2 regions of the Rhodoferax sp. GW821-FHT07F03 genome follow, and region 1 is predicted to be linked to the other one. Evidence: riboswitches for the same ligand, from Rfam matches in the RefSeq annotation. Region 1 holds a riboswitch; the other holds the start of a gene.
The links. A riboswitch is a leader RNA that binds a small molecule or an ion and turns the genes downstream of it on or off. The one in region 1 is predicted to bind thiamine pyrophosphate.
Positions count from the first base shown of each region.

Region 2: it holds a riboswitch for thiamine pyrophosphate, as region 1 does, so the genes downstream of both, AC07R0_RS24085 (FAD-dependent oxidoreductase) here and AC07R0_RS13730 (thiamine ABC transporter substrate-binding protein) in region 1, are expected to answer to the same signal.

Region 1 is NZ_JBWKQM010000008.1:121,434-132,241, reverse strand. It holds gene AC07R0_RS13760 (leucine-rich repeat domain-containing protein) at 1-496, shown strand, start outside; gene AC07R0_RS13755 (cation:proton antiporter domain-containing protein) at 486-2,204, shown strand; gene AC07R0_RS13750 (hypothetical protein) at 2,304-2,510, opposite strand; gene AC07R0_RS13745 (hypothetical protein) at 2,573-2,737, opposite strand; gene AC07R0_RS13740 (ABC transporter ATP-binding protein) at 2,994-3,638, opposite strand; gene AC07R0_RS13735 (ABC transporter permease) at 3,631-5,214, opposite strand; gene AC07R0_RS13730 (thiamine ABC transporter substrate-binding protein) at 5,215-6,255, opposite strand; TPP riboswitch at 6,294-6,391, opposite strand; gene AC07R0_RS13725 (VTT domain-containing protein) at 6,525-7,169, opposite strand; gene AC07R0_RS13720 (cysteine hydrolase family protein) at 7,215-8,033, shown strand; gene mutL (DNA mismatch repair endonuclease MutL) at 8,101-10,050, shown strand; gene AC07R0_RS13710 (hypothetical protein) at 10,053-10,448, shown strand; gene AC07R0_RS13705 (CapA family protein) at 10,448-10,808, shown strand, end outside.
Region 2 is NZ_JBWKQM010000019.1:44,255-55,062, reverse strand. It holds gene AC07R0_RS24110 (NAD(P)/FAD-dependent oxidoreductase) at 1-567, shown strand, start outside; gene AC07R0_RS24105 (hypothetical protein) at 595-1,182, opposite strand; gene AC07R0_RS24100 (hypothetical protein) at 1,286-1,792, opposite strand; gene AC07R0_RS24095 (purine-cytosine permease family protein) at 2,026-3,309, shown strand; gene thiD (bifunctional hydroxymethylpyrimidine kinase/phosphomethylpyrimidine kinase) at 3,368-4,210, opposite strand; TPP riboswitch at 4,253-4,350, shown strand; gene AC07R0_RS24085 (FAD-dependent oxidoreductase) at 4,383-5,462, shown strand; gene thiS (sulfur carrier protein ThiS) at 5,459-5,656, shown strand; gene AC07R0_RS24075 (thiazole synthase) at 5,661-6,461, shown strand; gene thiE (thiamine phosphate synthase) at 6,513-7,340, shown strand; tRNA gene AC07R0_RS24065 (tRNA-Asn) at 7,413-7,488, shown strand; tRNA gene AC07R0_RS24060 (tRNA-Asn) at 7,565-7,640, shown strand; gene AC07R0_RS24055 (DUF192 domain-containing protein) at 7,789-8,253, shown strand; gene AC07R0_RS24050 (superoxide dismutase) at 8,297-8,878, opposite strand; gene xseA (exodeoxyribonuclease VII large subunit) at 8,922-10,238, opposite strand; gene AC07R0_RS24040 (MotA/TolQ/ExbB proton channel family protein) at 10,578-10,808, shown strand, end outside.

The DNA of each region.
Region 1 (10,808 bases):
CACGGCCGGCCTGGTGCTGGAATACATACCGCAGCATTTCAGCACTCTGGCCGGACCGCCCAGCCTGCAGAGCTGTACCCGCGATGTGTACCCGGCGGGCACGCAGTTCACACTGAACAAAATCCTGCGCATCGCCCTCGGCGTAGCCCGCGCCGCCGAGTACCTGCACGGCCGAGGCCTGCTGCACGGCGACCTGTACGCCCATAACCTGCAGTGCGATGCAGACGGCAATTGCCTGCTGGGCGATATGGGTGCCGCAACCTTCCTGCCCGCCGACACAAGCCTGTCCCAAGCCCTGCAACGCCTGGAGGTACGCGCCTTTGGCTGCCTGCTGGAGGAACTTCTGGCCCACGCCGACAGTCCGGCAATAGCTACCTTGACCGCGTTGCGCGACAGCTGCCTGCAGCCCCAGCCCGCGCTACGCCCTCTTTTCACCCCCATCGTGCAGTGCCTGCTGTCACTCAACACCCTGAAGGAACCCGTAGATGTTGCATAGCACCCCCTTGATCACCACCATAGCCACGGCGCTCGGACTGGCCCTGGTGTTCGGCTTTCTGGCCGTGCGGGTGAAGCTGCCCGCACTGGTCGGCTATCTGCTGGCCGGGGTGTTGATCGGTCCGTTCACACCCGGCTTCGTGGCCGACGGCCAGATCGCCGCCGAGCTGGCCGAGATCGGCGTGATGCTGTTGATGTTTGGGGTAGGCATGCATTTCTCATTGGACGACCTGATGTCGGTGCGCAAGATCGCCCTGCCCGGCGCGATACTGCAGATCGCTGTGGCCACAGCCATGGGCGCAGGTGTGGCGCATTTCTGGGGCTGGCCCATGGGCGAGGCCCTGGTATTTGGCCTGGCGCTATCGGTGGCCAGCACCGTGGTGCTGTTGCGCGCGCTGGAGTCGCGCGGCGCGCTGGATTCGATGAACGGCAAGATCGCCGTGGGTTGGCTGGTGGTGGAAGACCTGGCCATGGTGCTGGTGCTGGTGCTTCTGCCCCCGCTGGCTGGCGCTTTGGGTGGCACCGTGCCCGGCGACGGCCACGGCGGTGGTGGCAATCTGTGGCTCAGCCTGGGGCTGACGCTGCTGAAGGTATCGGCCTTTGTCGGCCTGATGCTGGTGGTGGGCCGGCGCGTGTTCCCCAAGCTGCTGTGGCTGGTGGCGCGCACCGGTTCGCGCGAGCTGTTCACCCTGTGCGTGATCGCTGCTGCCGTCAGCATCGCCTATGGCGCGGCCACGCTGTTCGGCGTGTCGTTCGCGCTGGGCGCCTTCTTTGCGGGCATGGTGATGCGCGAGTCGGAGTTCAGCCACCGCGCCGCCGAGGACTCGCTGCCGCTGCGCGAAGCGTTTGCCGTGCTGTTCTTTGTGTCAGTGGGCATGCTGTTCGACCCGATGGTGCTGGTGCAGCAGCCGCTACAAGTCCTGGCGGTGCTGGCCATCATCATCGTGGGCAAGTCGATTGCCGCTGCAGCTCTGGTGCTGGTGTTCCGCTACCCGCTGAACACGGCGCTGAACGTGTCCGCCAGCCTGGGGCAGATTGGCGAGTTCTCCTTCATCCTGGCCGGTCTGGGGGCCAGCCTGGGGCTACTGCGGCCCGAGGGCCAGAGCCTGATACTGGCCGGTGCCCTGCTGTCCATCGCCGTCAACCCACTGGTGTTCAAGGGCGCGGACTGGCTGGAGCAGTGGGTGGAAGCCCACCCGTCGCTCAAGCAGCGGTTCGCACGCAGCACCGACCATCTGGCCGAGCTGCCCATGGACACACATGAGAAATACCTGTCGCGCCAGGTCGTGCTGGTGGGCTATGGCCGGGTTGGCAAGCGTCTGGCTGTGGAGCTGGGTGTGCAGGGCATCCCGTTTGTGGTGGTCGAGCAAAACCGCGAACGTGTGGAGCAATTGCGCGCCAGCGGCCTGACCGCCGTATCTGGCGACGCGGCCGATGCTGCCGTACTGGTACAGGCGCACATTGCCCACGCCAGCATGCTGGTGGTGGCCACGCCCGACGCCTTCAATGTGCGCCAGATGGTGGAGAACGCCCGCATGCTCAACCCTGCGATAGAAACCGTGGTGCGTACCCACAACGAAACCGAGGCCGAACTGCTGCAGCAGGAAAAGATCGGCCGTGTCTTCCTGGGTGAAGACGAGCTGGCCCATAGCATGGGCAGGCATGTGCTGGAACGGTTTGGCAAGACTGCAACGCCCAGCCACGCATAAAGCGCCGGAAAAAAGACAAATAAATAGCTGCTAGCGCACATTCTGCATGCGCTAGCAGCTATTTATTCCATAGCGCCGTCAAGCAGACGGCGGCTGGATTCAGACGATGGCGGTCAGTTCCGAAGAATTGACGAAGCCGGTGCCGGCGCGTGGCCATTCCACCAACACGCCCTTGTCGGTCTGGGCGATCACATAACCGTCGGTACGCAAGATGCTGCCGCGACGCACCAAATTGACGCGCTCGCCTGGAACAAACGTGGCAGCAGCGACGGTGAACAAAGATTTCAAAAAGAACAGAACTTGCATGGTAAATATCCTGAATGTTTCAGACCCTTGGGGGGGCCTGCCGGCACAGCGGCCGTGGTGGTTTAGTGAGACTGCAGCCAGTCCCGCTGGCGGGATTCCAGGTCGGCTAGCGACTGGGATTTGCTGAGATAGCTCTCAACATCGCTGGATTCGTGCTGTTCAAAACTACGGCCAATTGCCTGGGCAGCACGCCGAGCGGACAACAAAAAGAAGAGAGCGATGTTCATAGCTAGAACTCCAAATTTAGAGGTTTACCCTTTCTAGGGTTAACCCTAGTATCGCACAAAGTGGGTGCGCTCGTGCACGAATATGTGCGCATGAGCCGAGTTTGTTTGCGATAAGTCACACTTAGGTGCATGGCCGGCAACACACAGCCGCACCCAACGCCGCCTAGATCCGGCCTGCAAGGCACTTAAAAACCAGTGGTGAAATGCCCGATAGCGCAGATAGATGCTCTGCAGTCAGCTATTGAATCAATAGCAACTACCAAAGCCTCTGCAGACGCCCGTCCACCAGGCGCAGGCCACGTGTGGCCATGGCACGGGCTTCGCCCTCGTCGTGCGTTACCAACACGGCTGCCATACCGGCCTCGAAGATGCGCTGACGAAACTCAGCCTGCAGGCTTTGGCGCAGGGCCGCATCCAGCGCGGAAAACGGCTCGTCCAACAGCAAGGCGCGCGGCGCGGTGATGAGTGCGCGGGCCAGGGCCACACGCTGCTGCTCACCGCCCGACAAGGTCCACACGTGCTGCCGGGCGTGGCTGGCCAGGCCGAAACGCGCCAGCATGGCCTCGGCGCGCTGGCGGGCCTCGGCTTTTTTCACCCGTTGCTCCACCAAGCCGAAAGCCACGTTGTCACGCACGTCCAGGTGCGGGAACAGCGCAAAGTCCTGGAACATCAAGGCGAAGCCGCGCCGCTCGGGTGGCAGTCGGGTGATGTCCTGCGTATCGAACCAGACGCTGCCGGACTCGGCCTCCTCCAACCCGGCCGCTATTTTCAAAAGCGTACTTTTGCCACTGCCGGACGGGCCCAGCAGGGCCACGATTTCGCCCTCGGCCACCTGCAGGCTGAGCTGGTCGGCCAGCAGTCGAGAGCCGTAATGTTTGGTGATGGATCGCAGTTCAAGCATGGGGAGGATGGGTGGGTTCCGCCCGTCGCGGGCCTTCGATCAACGCAAACGCCGCCAAGGCCAGCGCCATCAGCAGGCAGGCCAGCACTAGCGCCGCGTCGCCATTGGCTGCACCGGGCCGCCCCAGGCGTTGGTAAACCAGGGTAGTCAGCGTGGCCCATTCTGGGCGAGATAGAAAAAGGGTGACCGCAAACTCGCCGAGCGCCGTGGCGGCTGCAAATGCCATGCCGCGGCGCAACGCGGGTGCGACCAGCGGCAGCGTGACACGCCAGAACAGCCGCCAGGGGCTGGCCCCCAGGCTGCGCGCCGCCTGGGACACATGCGCGGGCAGGCTGTCCAATGCGGCTGCCAGGGACTTGGCGACAAAGGGGTAAGCCAGCACGGCATAGGCGCACAGCAGCAGCGCCAGACTGGCAGTCCACTGCGGGTACAGCAACAACAGGCCAAAGGCCACGGTGATGGGCGACACCACAAACGGTAAAAAGGCCGCCGCGCGCATCGCCAGCGACTGCTGTGCCGCCAGCGCATGCAACAGCCCCAGCACGCTGGCCAGTAACAGCGCCACAGCCGAAAAGCGTAAGGTGTTCCACAGCGCGACCAGGGTATCGGCCTCCAGCAGCACGGCCCAGATCTGCCAGCCCGCGTGCACCGCGCGCCACAGAATCGCCGCGATAGGTGCAGCGCAGAAAAAAACCAGCACCGCACATGCGCCCCACACGCCCAGCCAATGTACGGGTCGATTGGGACGGCGACGCGCGATGGGCTGCACACGGCCGGGCACGGCCAGGCGCTTTTCAATGGCGGCATAGCCCCAGGCCACGGCGCCAGTCAGCAGCAGCATCCACAGCGCCAGCAAGCTCGCCGGGGCCAGCTGCAGCTCGTGCGCGACCAGGCTGTAGATCTCCACCTCCACCGTCGCATAGCGCTGGCCCCCCAACACCAGGGCCAGGCCAAAACCGGCAAAGCAATACAAGAACACCATGCACAGGCTGGACGCCAGCCAGGGTGCGATTGCCGGCCACTCGACCCGCCAGAAGGCCCGCCACGGGCTGGCACCCAGGCTGCGCGCGGCGGCCACACGCTGGGCATTGACCTGCTCCAGCGCCTCCACCCCAGCCCGCACCACCACGCACAGATTAAAAAACAGATTGCCATACAGCAGCAGCCAGGGCGAGTCCTGTAGCTCCAGTCCCAAGGCATTGCTCAACAAACCACGCGGCCCCCACAGCGCCAGCACGCCCACTGCCGCCACCAGGGTGGGCACCACGAACGGCAGCATCAGCAGGCGCAATACCAGGCGGCGCCCGGCAAACTCCCAACGCGCCAGCACCCAGGCCACGGGCAAGCCCAGCAGCAAAGCGGCGACACAGGTGGCGCCCGCCTGCAAAAGCGACCACAGCACGCGCCAGCGCAGATACGGGTCGGTCCATACCGCCCAAAGCGACGGCGTGGGTCCAGTGGCCAGCTCCCCCCAAAAACCTTCAAACCCCAGCCGCAGCACGGGTGCCACCAGCAGCACCGCCAGGCACAGCAGCGGCAGCGCTGCCAGCAAACTCTGGCGGCGTGTGATCGCCATTTATTTCAGTACAACTTGGGTCCAGCGCGCGACCCAGGCCGGGCCCTTGTCGGCGATGGTCTCGGCGGGCAGACTTTCAAACGCGGTAGGCTCAACTGCATGGCGCATCACGTCGGCCAGGGGCGTGTGGGCTTCCACCGGATACATCCACATGCTGGTTTGCAGGGCTTGCTGCACCGTACCAGCGCGCATGAAGCGGATGAACTTGGCGGCGGCTTCGCGCTGCCCGCCACCCGCGACCAAGGCCACACCTTCGACCTGGCGGAACACGCCGCCTTTGAGGAACAGGTTGGCGGTGGGCGATTCGCTGATCTTTTCCTTGCTGTAGAACACCTCGGCCGCCGGGCTGGTGGCGTAGCTGACCACCAGCGGGCGGCTGCCGCCGTTGCGGCTGAATTCGGTGTAGTAGGCCTCGGTCCAGCCCTTCACCACCTTCACGCCATTGGCACGCATGCGGCCCCACCAGTCAAAGGCTTTCTCCTCGCCCATGCCGGCCACGGTAGCCAGCAAGAAAGCGTAGCCGGGGCTGGAGGTGGCGGGGTTGGGCACCACCAGCAGGTTACGGTAGGCCGGCTGGGTCAAATCCTCCAGCGTCTTGGGCAAGGCCAGGCCGCTCTTGGCGAAGGCGGCCTTGTCGAAATTCAGCGTGACGAAACCATAGTCCACCGCCACCACATTCGTGCCCACCTGTGTCACCGGCGAGCCCTGGGTATAGCTCACGGGCTCCAGCACCTTGGCGGCCTGGGCCTTGGCCACCAGCGCGTTGTCCAGGCCAAACACCACGTCGGCAATGGGCTGCGCGCGGGTCAGTATCAGCTTGTTCAGCATTTCACCCGCATCCCCGGCCTTGATCAGGCTGAGCTTGACGCCGGCATCGGCCTCGAACTGGGCCAGCAAGGGCTTGGGCAGATCAAAAGAGCTGTGCACCAGCACACGCAGCTCCTTGTCGGCAGCCAGGGCAGGGAAGGTGCAGAGTGCGGCCAGCGCGGTGGCGGCCCAAGTGAACGTACGGCGTGTACTAGTAGCGCGGCGGTGGAACATGCTTGCCTTTCAATGCGCCGGCGCGGGTCGCATGGAAGGCCGCAGCCCCATCACGCTCCCTACGCTGGCATGACCCAGATCAGGTGTGTGGGGTATTTCTCAGCCCGCTTCAAAGCAGGCACCCCCGGTGAAGCGTGGGATTGTAGAGTTCTCCCTGCTGGCGCTGGACAAACTTGTGGATAACCCGGGCAAGCGTTTGTATATGCAGGCTAAGCCATTGATTTACAAAGACAAAGCTTACAGCGCCTATTTTTTAGGCAAGTGGAATACTAAGCCTTGGCGGTCATACGGCCCTTCAGGGCGCCGATGGCAACCAGGGCCGTGGGTACCAGAATCATGGCCCAGATGATCTTGTCCAGGTTCTGCTTGACCCAGGGAAAATTGCCAAAGAAGTAGCCGATGGTGACGATGCCCACCACCCACAGCACGCCCCCCAGCACGTCAAAAAACACAAACTTGGCCCGATTCATCACCGCCACGCCCGCCACAAACGGCGCGAAAGTGCGCAGGAACGGCATAAAGCGTGCAGCCACCAGGGTCAGGCCGCCATAGCGCTCGTAAAACGCATGGGCCTGGTTGAAGGCCTTCTTGTTGAAAAAGCGCGAATCTTCCCACTGGAATACCTTGGGGCCTAAATAACGGCCGATGGCGTAATTGCTCTGGTTGCCCAAAATCGCCGCGGCCAGCAGCAGCCCGACCGACAGCGGATAGGACATCAGCCCCACACCGCACATGGCGCCCACCACGAACAGCAGCGAGTCCCCCGGCAGGAACGGCATCACAACAACGCCGGTCTCCACAAAAATAATCAGAAACAGCAGGGCGTAAACCCACAAGCCGTAATTGCTTACAAAAGCCTGCAGGTGCTTGTCCACGTGCAGAATGAAGTCGAGAAGTTGCATGAGAATGTCCATGGGCACCGATTATCGCCAGCATCGCAAGACAAACGGAAGACAGCCATGACACGCCACACCCATCTGCTCATCATCGACCCCCAGAACGATTTTTGCGATCTCCCCCCAGGTGCCGGCGGCAGCCCTGCCCTGCCGGTCACCGGCGCCCATGCCGACATGCAGCGGCTGGCAGCCTTCATCCGCGAATATGCGGCCCGGCTGACCGACATCACCATTACGCTGGACTCGCACCACCGGCTGGACATCGCCCACCCCACCTTCTGGCTGCAAGGCGACGGCAGCGCCGTCACTCCCTTCACCACCATCACGGCGGCGGATGTGAACGCCGGCCTGTATCGGCCGCGCGACCCCGCCCACCTGGGCCGCAGCCTGGCCTACCTGGATGCACTGGAAGCGCGCGGCCGCTACACCCTGATGGTCTGGCCGGTGCACTGCGAGATCGGCACCTGGGGCCACAACGTACACGCCGATGTGCACGCCGCCTACAACGCCTGGGAAGACCAGCAGGGCCGTAGCGTCACCAAGCTCAGCAAGGGCAGCAACCCCTGGACCGAACACTACAGCGCGGTCATGGCCGAGGTGCCCGATGCGCAGGACGAGGCCACCGGCCTGAACCACACGCTGATGGCCGCCATGGACCAGGCCGACACCCTGCTGATTGCCGGCGAGGCCAGCAGCCACTGCGTGCGCGCCACCACCGAGCACATCGTGGACCACCTGGCCCGCCACAAACCCCAGCGCATCGTGCTGCTGACCGACTGCATGAGCCCGGTGGGCGGCTTCCAGCTGCAGCACGAAATGTTTTTGCAGGACATGCAAAGGCGCGGACTGGAACTGGCTAGCAGCCAGGACTTGTGGCTATAAGCCCGCCAGCGCCCCTCAGGTCGCGCAGTGACTGCGGCCGATCTGCGGCGCCCTCTAAAATCACCCGGTGAACGCCCCCATCCCCCCCCCCCTGCTGTCCCCCAGTCCCCGCCGCGTCATCCGCGAGCTGCCCGATGAACTCATCAGCCAGATCGCCGCAGGCGAAGTGGTGGAGCGCCCGGCATCCGTGGTGCGCGAGCTGGTCGACAACGCGCTGGACGCCGGCGCCACGCAGATCACGCTGCGCCTGCTGGCCGGCGGCGTGCGGCTGATTGCGGTGGAAGACGATGGCGGAGGCATCCCGATGGAAGAGCTGCCCATCGCCCTGAAGCGCCACGCCACCAGCAAGATCCGCGACCTGCATGAGCTGGAATCCGTAGGCACCATGGGTTTTCGTGGCGAAGCCCTGGCCGCTATCAACTCCATAGCTGACATGGCAATCGCCTCGCGCGCTAGCGGCCAATCGAATGCATTTCTGCTGGACGGCCGCAGCGGCGAACTGAAGCCCGTGGCGCGCAGCACCGGCACCACGGTAGAAGTGAAAGAGCTGTTCTTCAGCACCCCGGCCCGCCGCAAGTTCTTGAAGACCGATGCCACCGAGCTGGCCCACTGCGTGGAAGCCGTGCGCCGCCATGCGTTGGCCCGGCCCGACGTAGGCTTTGCCATCTGGCACGAGGGCAAGCTGGTCGAACAATGGCGCGCCTGCCCTGCACCCCACAGCATCGACGCGCTGTCCGAGCGCCTGCGCGACGTACTGGGCGATGACTTCACCGAGCGCTCGGTGGCGGTAGACCACCGCAGCTCTATGCGCGACGACGGCGGCCAGGCCGTGCGCGTCTGGGGCCGGGTCGGCATTCCCGACGCGGCGCGGGCCCGGCCCGACCAGCAGTTTGCCTACGTCAACGGCCGCTTTGTGCGCGACAAGGTCATCACCCACGCCGCCCGCAGCGCCTACGAAGACGTGCTGCACGGCCAGCGCCAGCCGGTGTATGCGCTGTATGTGGAGATCGACCCGACCCGGGTGGACGTAAACGTGCACCCCACCAAGATCGAGGTGCGCTTCCGCGACAGCCGTGAAGTCCACCAGGCCGTGCGCCGCGCCGTGGATGCAGCCTTGGCGGCACCGCGCGCAGCCGCTGCTGCAGTAGCCGCAGCAGCGAGCGCCACAACACCCGCCACCAGCCCGCCGCAAGAATTTATACAAAACAAGGCTCCAGCGCAGGTATTATCTGCGCAAGCAGCTATCTATTTCGCAGCACCCACGCCGCACAAGGTGTCGGACTTCGAAGCCCTGTGGCCGGTGACCACGACCGTTGCGGCGCCCGTGCCCAGCCCTGTAGCCCATGCATACGCCGCTACACCCACCGCAGCCCCGGTTGCCGCGGCCAGCGCCCCCACCACCCAGCCGGACCAGCCCAACGAGGCCTGGCCACTGGGCCGCGCCATCGCCCAGTTGCAAGGCATCTATATCCTGGCCGAAAACAGCCAGGGCCTGGTGGTGGTGGACATGCACGCGGCGCACGAGCGCATCGTCTACGAGCGGCTCAAGGCCCAGCTGGCGAACACAGAGCATGCGCGCATCAGCAGCCAGCCTCTGCTGATCCCGGTCACCTTCGCCGCCACGCCGCAAGAAGTCGCCACCGCCGAAGCCCATGTAGACACACTGGCCACGCTGGGCCTGGAGATCAGCCCGTTCTCGCCCAAGACCCTGGCCGTGCGTGCCGTGCCCACTAGCCTGGTGCAGGGCGACGCGACCGAACTGGCACGTGGCGTGCTTGCAGAGCTGGCACAACATGAAGCCAGCACCGTGATCCAACGCGCGCACAACGAACTGCTAGGCACCATGGCCTGCCACGGCGCCGTGCGCGCCAACCGCCGCCTGACCCTGGACGAAATGAACGCCCTACTGCGCCAGATGGAAACTACCGAACGATCCGACCAATGCAACCATGGGCGCCCCACATGGCGACAAATCACAGTGAAAGAGCTGGACACCTTGTTCATGCGCGGCCGATGACCATGCAGCGCACACTCCTGTTGCTGGCGCTGCTGGCATGCCAGTTTTCCAAGTCTGCCCAGGCCGAAAGCGTGGACTGCCACGTCAGCTACGGTGGCGAGACGCAGATCATTTCAGCCCAGCCCGCAGCCACGCCCTACACCGTCGCACCGACCTCCATCGGCTCGTATTTCATGTTCCGCTTGGTGTTTGAACGCCAGCCACCCGGGCTGGCCGCCATCAAGCTCTATACCTATGCCGACCGCGACCCGCCGCAGGGCGCGGTGATGCTGCACCAAGCCGACTACCTGTATCCGCCGCCACCAGCGCCAGGGCCGTATGGTTTCACCGGCCTGCAGCGCGTGTATGAGCCCATACGCGACGGTGAATTGCAATACTGGTGCGGCTGGAAGAAATGATGAAACATACCTTGCTCGCCGCGCTGCTCTGCGTCCCCCTGCTGGGCTTTGCCGCGCCCGCTGAATCGAAAAAAGTCGAGCTGCTGTTCGGCGGCGATGTCATGCTGGACGACGGCCCCGGTCGCCTGATCGCCGCCGGCGGCGACCCGCTGGCAGCCATCGCCCCCATCCTGCAGGCGGCCGACGTGGCCATAGGCAACCTCGAAACCTCGGTTGCCGCCACCACCACCGGTACGCCGCTGGACAACAAGATCTACACCTTCCGCGCCCAGCCAAACACGGTAAATGTGCTCAAGGGCCGCTTCACCGCGATGTCGGTGGCCAACAACCACAGCGGCGACTTTGGCCGCGAAGCCTTCA
Region 2 (10,808 bases), on a different contig from region 1:
GGTGGTGACGAAGCCGCCTTGCGTTGCGCTCTGGCATTGGCCGAGACCGATGCCAAGAGCGTCACGTTGTTGCACCGGCGCGATGTGCTGCAGGCGCCCACCGCCGACATTGTGGAAATGCAGATGCAGCAGCAAGCCGGGCGCATGCGTTTCATGGTCGGACAGATCGCTGCTTTTGAGGCCGATGCCGACCGCTTGACCGCCCTGCAGATCAGCGACGTGGATGGTGTGCTACACCGCTTCTCGGCAGACGCCATCAGCGTGTTCCAGGGCTTATCGCCCAAGCTCGGCCCGGTCACCGATTGGGGTCTGGCCATGGAGCGCAAGCAATTGACCGTGGATACAGCGCGCTTTGAAACCAGCGAGCCGGGCATCTTCGCCGTGGGCGACATCAACACCTACCCCGGCAAACAAAAACTCATCGTCTGCGGCTTCCACGAAGCCACGCTGGCGGCCTACGCCGCTGCACCGCTGGTCTTCCCCGGCAAGAAAATCCCGTTCCAGTACACAACAACCTCGCCACGGCTACACCAGTTGTTGGGCGTAGCTACGCCAACAGCAGAATAAAGCGCCCGGGACTCAGAAGCACTCGCGTTAAAACTTCGCGCGGTAATACACCATGGGTTTGCCACGGCTGACGCGCAGCACCAGCTTCTCGTTGTTGTTGAGCTGCATGCCCAAGGCACCTCCCAACTCGAATTGGATGCCACGCGCGGTGGCCGAGCTGAATTGCATCTCCAGCCGCGTGTCGTAGCTGGGCTCTCCGTTCGCCCGCTGGATCAACTCCATCGCATCCGGCGCCGGCGCCGGCGCCACATGCTGCCAGATACCGATATTCACGCGGCCCCGGCTGTCCTCTGAAGAACGCCAGCGCAGGCCCAGATCCAACCCAGGAGAAACGCTGCGGCCATTCAGTGCCGGGCTAGCGGCAGGGGGGGTTACGGCAGCGCTCAGGCCTAGCGCCGATTGAGGGGAGGAGCCGGACCAGCCGGTCAAAGACATACGGGAATTTGCAGTGCGGTCCAGACTGGGAACGGGGGCCAACTCCAGCTGCAAACTGGGCTGGGGGACCACCACATCTTGCTGCGCATGGACCCAGGACACCACACACAATGCCACCAGCGGAGACAGCCCGCACGGCCGCACAGACGGTAAGAATGCGTACAGACCGGCAGATTGCATGGCGCACATCCTGGGGTAGTTAACCCCATTGTGGCGCAAAGAAAAAAGTCTGTGTGTGAGAAAAAGACCTGTTTTGTGACAGGACTTCACGCTGTCACCGGCTTCAGAACTCCTTGACCACCGAATACGTCAAGCCAGCCGTACCCAGCATGTCGATCTGCGCATGCCAGCCGGAATCAAACTTCCAGCCCACGGCCGGCACGATGGCGGGCGAAAAGCCGTTGTGATTCAGTGGCACCTTGTTTTCATATGGCGGCTTGTAGCCGTACAAGATGCCCGCCGACCATTTCAAGTAGATCTTGGGATAGCTGTCAAACACACCGTAATAGCTTTTGCCCAGGTACAGGTAGCCACTGTCCTGGCCAAAGGAGTTGCTGAACAGCGCCAGTCCGTAAAAGCTGTTGTCGGCGGTGGATTCACGCTCCAGGCCCAGCAAATGCACCGGGCGATGCTCGGGGTTGTAGCTGTAGTGGGTCGTGTGCGGGCTGAACTCGATACGCCAGCGGTAGGGCTGGTCAGCACTGTCGGTGGCGGTCTGGGCCATCGCGCTGCCGGTCAGACCGAGCAATGCGCAGAAAACAAACTGCCAGGGGCGGATGAAAGCGTCCATAGTATTCAGGGATGTGGGGGTAAGAATGCTCGGGCCGGCGCAGCGCGCACCGGCCCAAAAACAGCCGCCGATTGTATCGCTATAAAATTAATAGCACTTTAAACAGCTAACGCCTACGCCAGACGCCCTATGCACCACAAGGTGGCGCCACGATAAAATCTTGCGTCCCTGCGCCAGCACTGGCCCGCGAGCTACAGGCCCACTGATCGGCATCATTTGTATGGAGCGAACACATGGCTCAGCCATCCTTTTTCAATAACGAGGCCTTGACGCCGATACCGCAGGCGCAGCGCGTCTTCGGCTGGTCGGCCCATGCCGCACTCTGGTTCAGCCTGGGGGTGGGCCTGCTGGTGATGCAGATCGGCGCCTACCTGGTGCCCGCCGTAGGCACGCGCGATGCAGTGCTGGCGATTGTGCTGGGCTCTCTCGTTGGCTCCGGTCTGCTGGCCTGGACGGCGCGCATTGGCTGCGACAGCGGCCTGTCCAGCGCCGGCCTGATGCACGCCACCTATGGCAGCGGCTTTGCGCGCCTGCCGGTAGTGCTGAACATTGTGCAACTGCTGGGCTGGACCGCATTTGAGCTGGTAGTGATGCGCGACGGCACCCTGGCAATTGCCCAGGAACATTTCGGCTGGATACCGCAAGGCAGCCAAGGTACGCTGCTGGTGACCCTGCTATGGGGCGCACTGCTGACTGCGCTGATGGCCGGCTCCATGCTGACCCTGGTGCGCAAATTCATCAGCCGATACGGCCTGCCCCTGGTGGTGCTGTCGCTGCTGTGGCTGAGCTGGCAATTCGGCCACAAGCTGATGGAATCTGACCTGCACGCCTTTTGGACCCGGCCGGGCGACGGCAGCATGGGCTTGCTGTCGGCCATGGACCTGGTGATCGCCATGCCCGTGTCCTGGCTGCCGCTGGTGGCCGACTATGCGCGCCACGGCCGCCAAGGCCGCAGCGCCATGAGCGGCACCTGGCTGGGCTATGCGCTGGCAAATATGTGGTGCTATGCACTGGGCGTGATGGTGGTGACCGTGGCCGGCCCGGATACCGGCCTAGTCACCGCATTGCTGCTAGCCCAGGGAGGCCTGCTGGCGCTGGGGCTGATCCTGGTGGACGAGATCGACAACGCCTACGGCGACGTGTATTCGGGTGCGGTATCCGCCCACAGCCTCGCCCCCTGGTGGAGTGTGCGGCGTTGGGGCCTCCTGCTGGCCGTGGCCTGCACCGGCCTGGCGCTGATGCTGCCCATGCACAGCCTGGAGCCATTTCTGACACTGCTGAGCTCGGTGTTCGTGCCCCTGTACGGTGTGATCCTGGGCCGCCTGTCACAGGGCACGGCCACCGCATCACAACGCCTGGTGGAGCCCAGCGCTGCCCTGTTATGGGTGGCCGGCATTGTGGCCTACCACCTGCTGACCAACTACGTGCCACAGTTCGGCGCCGCCCTGCCGACGCTGGCCCTGGTGTTCTTCGTAGCTTGGTTGACGCGGCCTTTACGCATCACCTACGCGCTATAGAAAAAATAGCTGCTTGCGCAGGTAATACCTGCGCTACAGGCCTGTTTCTTATAAATCCTCAAGCACCCAGCACCTGCATGGGCAGGGGGGCGAATCCATGGTTCAACGGCCCATGGCCATGCCCTGTATGCACGCTGGCGCCGGCTTGTATGGCGCCACGGATATAAGCCCGGGCCTGACCCACCGCCTCCGTCAGCTCAAAGCCCTTTGCCAGGTACACCGCAATGGCAGACGACAGCGTGCAGCCCGTGCCGTGGCCGTTGTGCGTAGCAATGCGGGCCGAATGCCAGGGCTGGCGGCTGCCATCGCACTGGCCCAGCAGGTCTACCACCGCATCCCCCGGCAGGTGCCCACCCTTGAGTAGCACGGCCGGCGCACCTAGCGCCAGCAAATCCGCCACCGCAGGCTCCAGCGTTTCCACGCTATCCACGCTGCGCCCCAGCAGCAAAGCCGCTTCATCCAGATTGGGTGTGACCACGGTGGCGCGGGGAAACAGCTGGTCTACCAGTACCTGCACGGTTTCAACCGCCATCAAGCGGTCGCCGCTGGTGGCCACCATGACCGGGTCCAGCACCACGCGTTGTAGTTGGTACTGGTCAATGGCCCAGGCCACCACCTCCACCATCTCGGGCGAATGCAGCATGCCGATCTTCACCGCGTCGGCGCCAATATCATCCAGCACAGCCTGCAACTGGGCTTTCAGAAAGGACGCTGGCACGGGGTGGATGGCTGTCACGCCACGCGTGTTCTGCGCGGTCAACGCGGCCAGCGCCGTCATGCCGTAGCAGCCCAGCGCGGCAAAGGTTTTCAAGTCGGCCTGTATGCCCGCGCCGCCGCCGCTATCAGAGCCAGCAATCGACAACAGGCGCAGATAGCGGGGAGAAGAGTCAGAAATAGTCATGCTGAAATTATCGGGCCAGCGATGTGATGTAATCCGGGTTTGCGGATGAAACAGGGGTGTCTGGTACGCAAACCAGACTGAGAAAAACCCTCATACCCGATCCAGATCATGCTGGCGTGGGAAGTTTCTATCAACGACAGCGCCTCGTTTCGTCCCAATTGAGCTTTCGCAAATGGACGATACCTTGGCTACCCCACTCTCCACCACCATTCTTGGCGCAGGCCTGATGGGCCGCTTGCTGGCCCTGGCGCTGGCACGCTCGGGCCACACCGTGCAGGTCTTTGAGGCCGGCGGACCCGAGGCCGAGGGCGCCGCCGCCCGTGTAGCCGCCGCCATGCTGGCGCCACTGGCTGAATCGGCCATCACCGAGACCGGCGTGGTGCAGATGGGCCAGCATGGACTCACGCGCTGGCCGGAACTGATCGCCGAACTGGACACACCGGTGTTCTTCCAGCGCAACGGCACTTTGATTCTCTGGCACCGGCAAGACGCCCCCGAGGCCAGCCGCTTTGGCCAGCAGCTCACCGCCACCTGCCAGCAACTGCCCAACCTACCCATACCGCAGCACCTGGACTCCGCCGCCATCGCAGCGCTGGAGCCCGCCATCGGCAATCGCTTCAGCCAGGGCCTGCTGCTACCCGGCGAGGGACAACTGAACAACCGTGGCTTGCTCAACGCTCTGCTGGTGCAGTTGCAGCAGGTGGGCGTCACCATGCACTGGCACAGTCCGCGCCAGCCAGAAGATGTCCACAGCGACTGGGTGTTTGACTGCCGCGGCCTGGGCGCACGCGAACAATGGCCGGCCCTGCGCGCGGTGCGTGGTGAGGTGCTGCGCCTGCACGCGCCCGGCGTGGAGCTGCAACGCCCAGTGCGCCTGGTGCACCCCCGCTACCCGCTATACATTGCCCCCAAACCCGGCAACATCTTTGTCGTGGGTGCCACCGAGATCGAATCCGACGATATGTCGCCCATGAGCGTGCGCTCCAGTCTGGAGCTACTGAGCGCGGCTTACAGCGTGCACAGCGGCTTTGGCGAAGCGCGCATCCTGGAAAGCGCCACCCAGTGCCGCCCCACCCTGCCCAACAACCTACCCGCGATCCGGCGGATTACCCCCAATACGCTGCAAATCAACGGCCTGTACCGCCACGGCTTCATGATCGCCCCGGCCATGCTGGACGTGGTGCTGGAACTGGTGCAGCACGGTACGTCCGCGCTGGCCGCTCAATTCGACCTGACGGTAGAAGAAGCGTGAACGTCACCATCAACAACACCCCCCAGACCCTGCCTGACGGCGCCACGCTGGCCGACGCACTGGCGCAGATGCAGGCACAGCCGCCATTTGCCACCGCGGTGAACAAGACCTTTGTGCCACGCGCGCAGTACCCGCACACCGTGCTAGCCGAGGCCGACAGCATAGAAATCATCCACCCCGTGACCGGAGGCTGACACCATGTCCCACGACCCTCTCATCCTGTACGGCGAAAGCTTCACCAGCCGCCTGCTGCTGGGCACTTCCCGCTACCCCTCGCCCAGCACCATGGCCGACGCCATCACGCGCGCCCGTCCGGCCATGCTCACGGCCTCGCTGCGCCGACAGAACCTGAGCGGTCAAGACAAAAGCCCCAATGGTTTCTGGGAACTGCTGCGCCAAACCGGCGTGCCGGTGTTGCCCAACACCGCCGGCTGCCACGGCCTGCAGGAAGCCATCACCACCTCCCACATGGCGCGCGAGGTGTTTGACACGCCCTGGATCAAGCTGGAGCTCATAGGCGACGACTACACCTTGCAGCCCGATACCTTGAACCTGGTGGAGGCCGCCAGCCGCCTCATCAAGGACGGCTTCAAAGTGCTGCCCTATTGCACCGAGGACCTAGTCCTGTGCCAACGCCTGGTGGACGTGGGCTGCGAGGCCGTCATGCCCTGGGCTGCGCCCATCGGCACCGGCAAGGGCCCGATCAACCCCTATGCCATGCAGGTGCTGCGCGAACGCCTGAGCGTGCCGCTGCTGGTCGATGCCGGCCTGGGCCGCCCCTCGCATGCCTGCCAGGTGATGGAATGGGGCTATGACGGCGTGCTACTGAACACCGCCGTGGCACTAGCCCAAGACCCCGTCACCATGGCCGGTGCCTTTGCCGATGCGGTTGCCGCCGGGCGCAGCGCCTTCCTGGCCGGTGCCATGCTGGAACAGCAGGCCGCCCACCCCAGCACGCCAGTGCTGGGCACGCCGTTCTGGCACCACGCACAGGAGTAGTTCTGTATGCAATCTGCCCTGACCCAGGCCATCCTGGACCAACACAGCGCGATGGTGTTGCCCACCCGCGATGCGATATTCGACGCCAGTCTGAGTGCGGCTTTGCAGCTGGGCTTTATCCCCACCGACGCCCATTGCATCGCCCAAGCCTGGCAAGCCCAGGCTGCGCGCACCGACAACACCCGGGACTGGCCCACAGCACCAGAAGATTTCGGCTTGGCTCCCTGGCCGCGCGAACAGACTTTTGCGCCATGCCCACGCCAGCTGGGCCTGTACGCAGTCCTGCCCGACGCCGCCTGGGTTGGCCGCATGGCCCGCGCAGACGTACCCACGGTGCAGCTACGCTTCAAATCCGAAGATGCCGACGACATCCAACGCGAAGTCCAGGCCGCTGTAGATGCCGTACGGGGCACGCGCGCCCTGCTGTTCATCAACGATCACTGGCAGCAAGCCATCCAGGCCGGAGCCTATGGTGTACACCTGGGCCAGGAGGACCTGGACCTGCTGAGCGAAGACGATTTGCATGCCATTCGCAGCGCCGGCCTGCGCCTGGGCATCAGCACCCATGGCTATGCCGAAATGCTGCGCGCAGACCGCGTCAGCCCCAGCTACATCGCCCTGGGTGCGGTGTTCCCCACTACCTTGAAGAAGATGGCCACCGCCCCCCAGGGCACGGCCCGCCTGGCCGCCTATGCCAAACTGCTGCGCGACTACCCATTGGTCGCCATTGGTGGCATAGACAATGAGCGCCTGCCCGCCGTGCTGGCCAGCGGCGTCGGCTCAGTGGCCGTAGTGCGCGCAATCACCGCAGCCCCCGATCCGGAGAGTGCCGCCGCAGCCCTGCGCCAGGCCATACACGGCCCGCTGGGCCTAGAGTGAACTTTTTACGGTAAAAAATCGCTAACTTGCAAAATCCAAAAAACTGACGCTATAATTTAAGTCTGTCATATTTCCTCAATAGCTCAGTTGGTAGAGCGCCGGACTGTTAATCCGTAGGTCCCTGGTTCGAGCCCAGGTTGAGGAGCCAGAATTTTGAAAAAAAGGGCTTACGCCAACCCGTAAGCCCTTTTTATTTCAGCCACCAAGGCTGATGCACCCGATATTCCTCAATAGCTCAGTTGGTAGAGCGCCGGACTGTTAATCCGTAGGTCCCTGGTTCGAGCCCAGGTTGAGGAGCCAGCTAAAAGCCCCGCGCGCAAGTCCGGGGCTTTTTTACTTTAGCGCCTACATATGTAAACCATACACAGCGCTGATTGCCGCTATGCACAAGCATGCCAGAATGCCAAAGCTGAAAGCTCCAGATATCAATCCCCCCCCCGCGCCACCGATGAAAAATCTAACCTCCACCCTCTGGCTATCCCTGGCCCTGGCTTGCGCCTCGTTCGGCACTGCATCCGCGCAGGATACGCCGCAAACCGACCTGCCCCGCGTCAATCTAACCGCAGGCATTTACCAGATCGATACCCAGCTGGCACTGACCCCGCAGCAGCGCGAAATCGGCCTGATGTTTCGCAAGGAAATGCCACAGCAGGAAGGCATGCTGTTTGTATTCGAGCAGCCCGCCACGCAGTGTTTCTGGATGAAAAACACGATCCTGCCGCTGACTGCCGCATTCATCGACGACCACGGCACCATCGTGAACCTGGCCGATATGAAGCCGCAAACCACGGACTCCCACTGTTCCGAAAAACCGGTGCGCTATGTGCTGGAAATGAATGTGGGCTGGTTCGCCAAAAAAGGCATCAAGGCCGGCAGCAAACTGGGCGGCAAGCCCTTCGAGCTGGCCAAATAAAAAAGCCCGTCAGCGACGGGCTTTTTCTTGAGCGCTAGAAAGCTCAGGCGAAATTCTTTTCCGCGAATTCCCAGTTCACCAGCTTGTCGAGGAAGGTTTCGACAAACTTGGGACGCATATTGCGGTAGTCAATGTAGTACGCGTGTTCCCACACGTCCACGGTCAGCAGCGCCTTGTCGGCGGTGGTCAGGGGGGTGCCGGCTGCACCGGTATTGACGATGTCGACCGAGCCGTCAGGCTTCTTCACCAGCCAGGTCCAGCCGGAACCGAAGTTGCCGACGGCGGACTTGACGAAGGCTTCCTTGAAAGCTGCGTAGGAGCCGAACTTAGCGTTGATGGCCGCAGCCAGCGCGCCGCTGGGTTCGCCACCGCCTTGGGGCTTCATGCAGTTCCAGAAGAAGGTGTGGTTCCAGATTTGCGCGGAATTGTTGTAGATGCCGCCGCTGGACTTCTTGATGATTTCTTCCAGGGTCAACGATTCAAACTCGGTGCCCTTTTGCAGGTTGTTCAGGTTGACCACGTAGGCGTTGTGGTGCTTACCGTGGTGAAACTCCAGGGTTTCCTGGGAATAGGCAGGCGCCAGAGCGTCGATCGCGTAAGGCAATGGGGGCAGGGTATGTTCCATGTTTTTCCTCGTGGGTTGGTGGTTGACGGAATGATTGTAGAAACTAATTTGCGCGCGTCTGTAGGACTTGGAGAGCAACCTCACCGTCGGCCAGGGTTGCCACCAGCGACTCGCCGGCTATGGCCTGCACCGTGCTGGTGATGGGCATCCCTTGAGGCGTTCGCAGCAAAGCGTAACCGCGCTGCAGAACCAATAGAGGGTCCAGCAGAGCCAGGCTGCGATCGGCACGGTCCAGGCGCTCGCCACGCAGGCGCAGAGCGGTCTGCACACTGGCGGGAAAATCCATCTTTTGCGCCTGTAAATAGGTCTTTTCTTGCTGCAATCTTGATAGTGCGGCATAGCGCAGCCGCTGCGCCTGCTGGCCCAGCTTCCACTGCTGACGCGCAACCAGCCCCGAGGGCCGCCCCAGGCGCTGGGCCGCGCTATCCAGGCGCTGGCCCTGTGCATCCAATTGACGCAGCGCGGCATCCTGCAGGCGCTGGCCCGCCAAAGCCAAGGCCCCTAGCCAGACATCGCGCGGCTGGGCCACCAGCTCGGCCGCCGCCGTGGGTGTGGGCGCGCGCAAGTCAGCGACAAAGTCGGCAATGGTGAAGTCGGTTTCATGGCCCACACCACTGACCACCGGCACCGGGCTCTGGCAAATGGTGCGCGCCAGTTGCTCGTCGTTAAAGGCCCACAGGTCTTCCAGCGAGCCGCCACCACGCACCAGCAGGATGACATCGATATGTACAAAATCACCCGCTGACGCAGATTCCGCCTGCGCAAAGCGATATAAATTTGATAGTGCCTTGACCAGCTCAGCCGGTGCCGCCGCTCCTTGCACCAACGCCGGCACCAGCACCACGGGAATATGCGGCACCCGCCGCTGCAAGGCCGCCACCACATCGTGCAACGCAGCGGCACCTAAAGATGTGACCACACCAATGCCACGCGGCAGCAGTGGCAAGGAGCGCTTGCGTGCGGGGTCAAACAGCCCTTCGGACTCCAGCTGCGCCTTGAGCCGCAAAAACTGCTCGAACAAGGCACCCTGCCCAGCGCGGCCCATGCTCTCCACAATCAGCTGCAAATCACCACGCGGCTCGTACACGCCCAGGCGGCCGCGCACTTCCACCAGTTCACCATCGCGTGGCGCAAAGTCCAGCAGACTTGCCGCGCGCCGGAACATCGCACAGCGGATCTGCCCCTGCCCATCCTTGAGGTTGAAGTAACAATGCCCGCTGGATGCGCGCGAGAAGCCCGAAATCTCGCCGCGCACCGCGACAGGATTGAAGCGCGCCTCTAGCGCATCAGCAATGGCGCGGCATAGCGCGCCAACCGGCCAGATACGCGGCGCCAATGCTGGGTTTAGGGTGCCCACCATCAGATTTGGCGCGCTGCGGCACGGGGTTGGCTGGGCAAGTGCTCCACAGGCGCAGCAAGGGCCAAGCAAACCCATCGAATTTCAAAAAAACCCGCGGGAAACGCTGAATTTGTGTGGTAAGTGATTGATTTCACTGAATTTTTTTCTGCTTAAATTTTCATCGAAGTGTCACGGACCCGCATGGATGCTGGATTTCGGCGCGGTGACTACAAGTTCTTCACAAAGTTATCCACAGGAAATGTGGGTGGCTCGGGGGTTTAAACAGATACTGAACAAATCGCGGATGTCGCAAGCGGCTAAGCCATAATCGCAAAGAATCTATCAGCGCGGAGAGCCATATTGTTTTCGATCATACAAGCCGCAGGCTGGCCCATCTGGCCCCTCGTAGCCTGCTCCATCCTGGCGCTGGCCCTGGTTATTGAACGCTTTCTCAGCCTCAAGACCGCCAAAATCGTCCCTCCAAAACTTCTTGACGAGGTGCTGGCCGTATCCCAGGTCACGCTGCCTGCACCGGGCGTGGTGAACCAACTGGCGCAAAACTCGCTGCTGGGCGAAGTGCTGGCCAGCGGT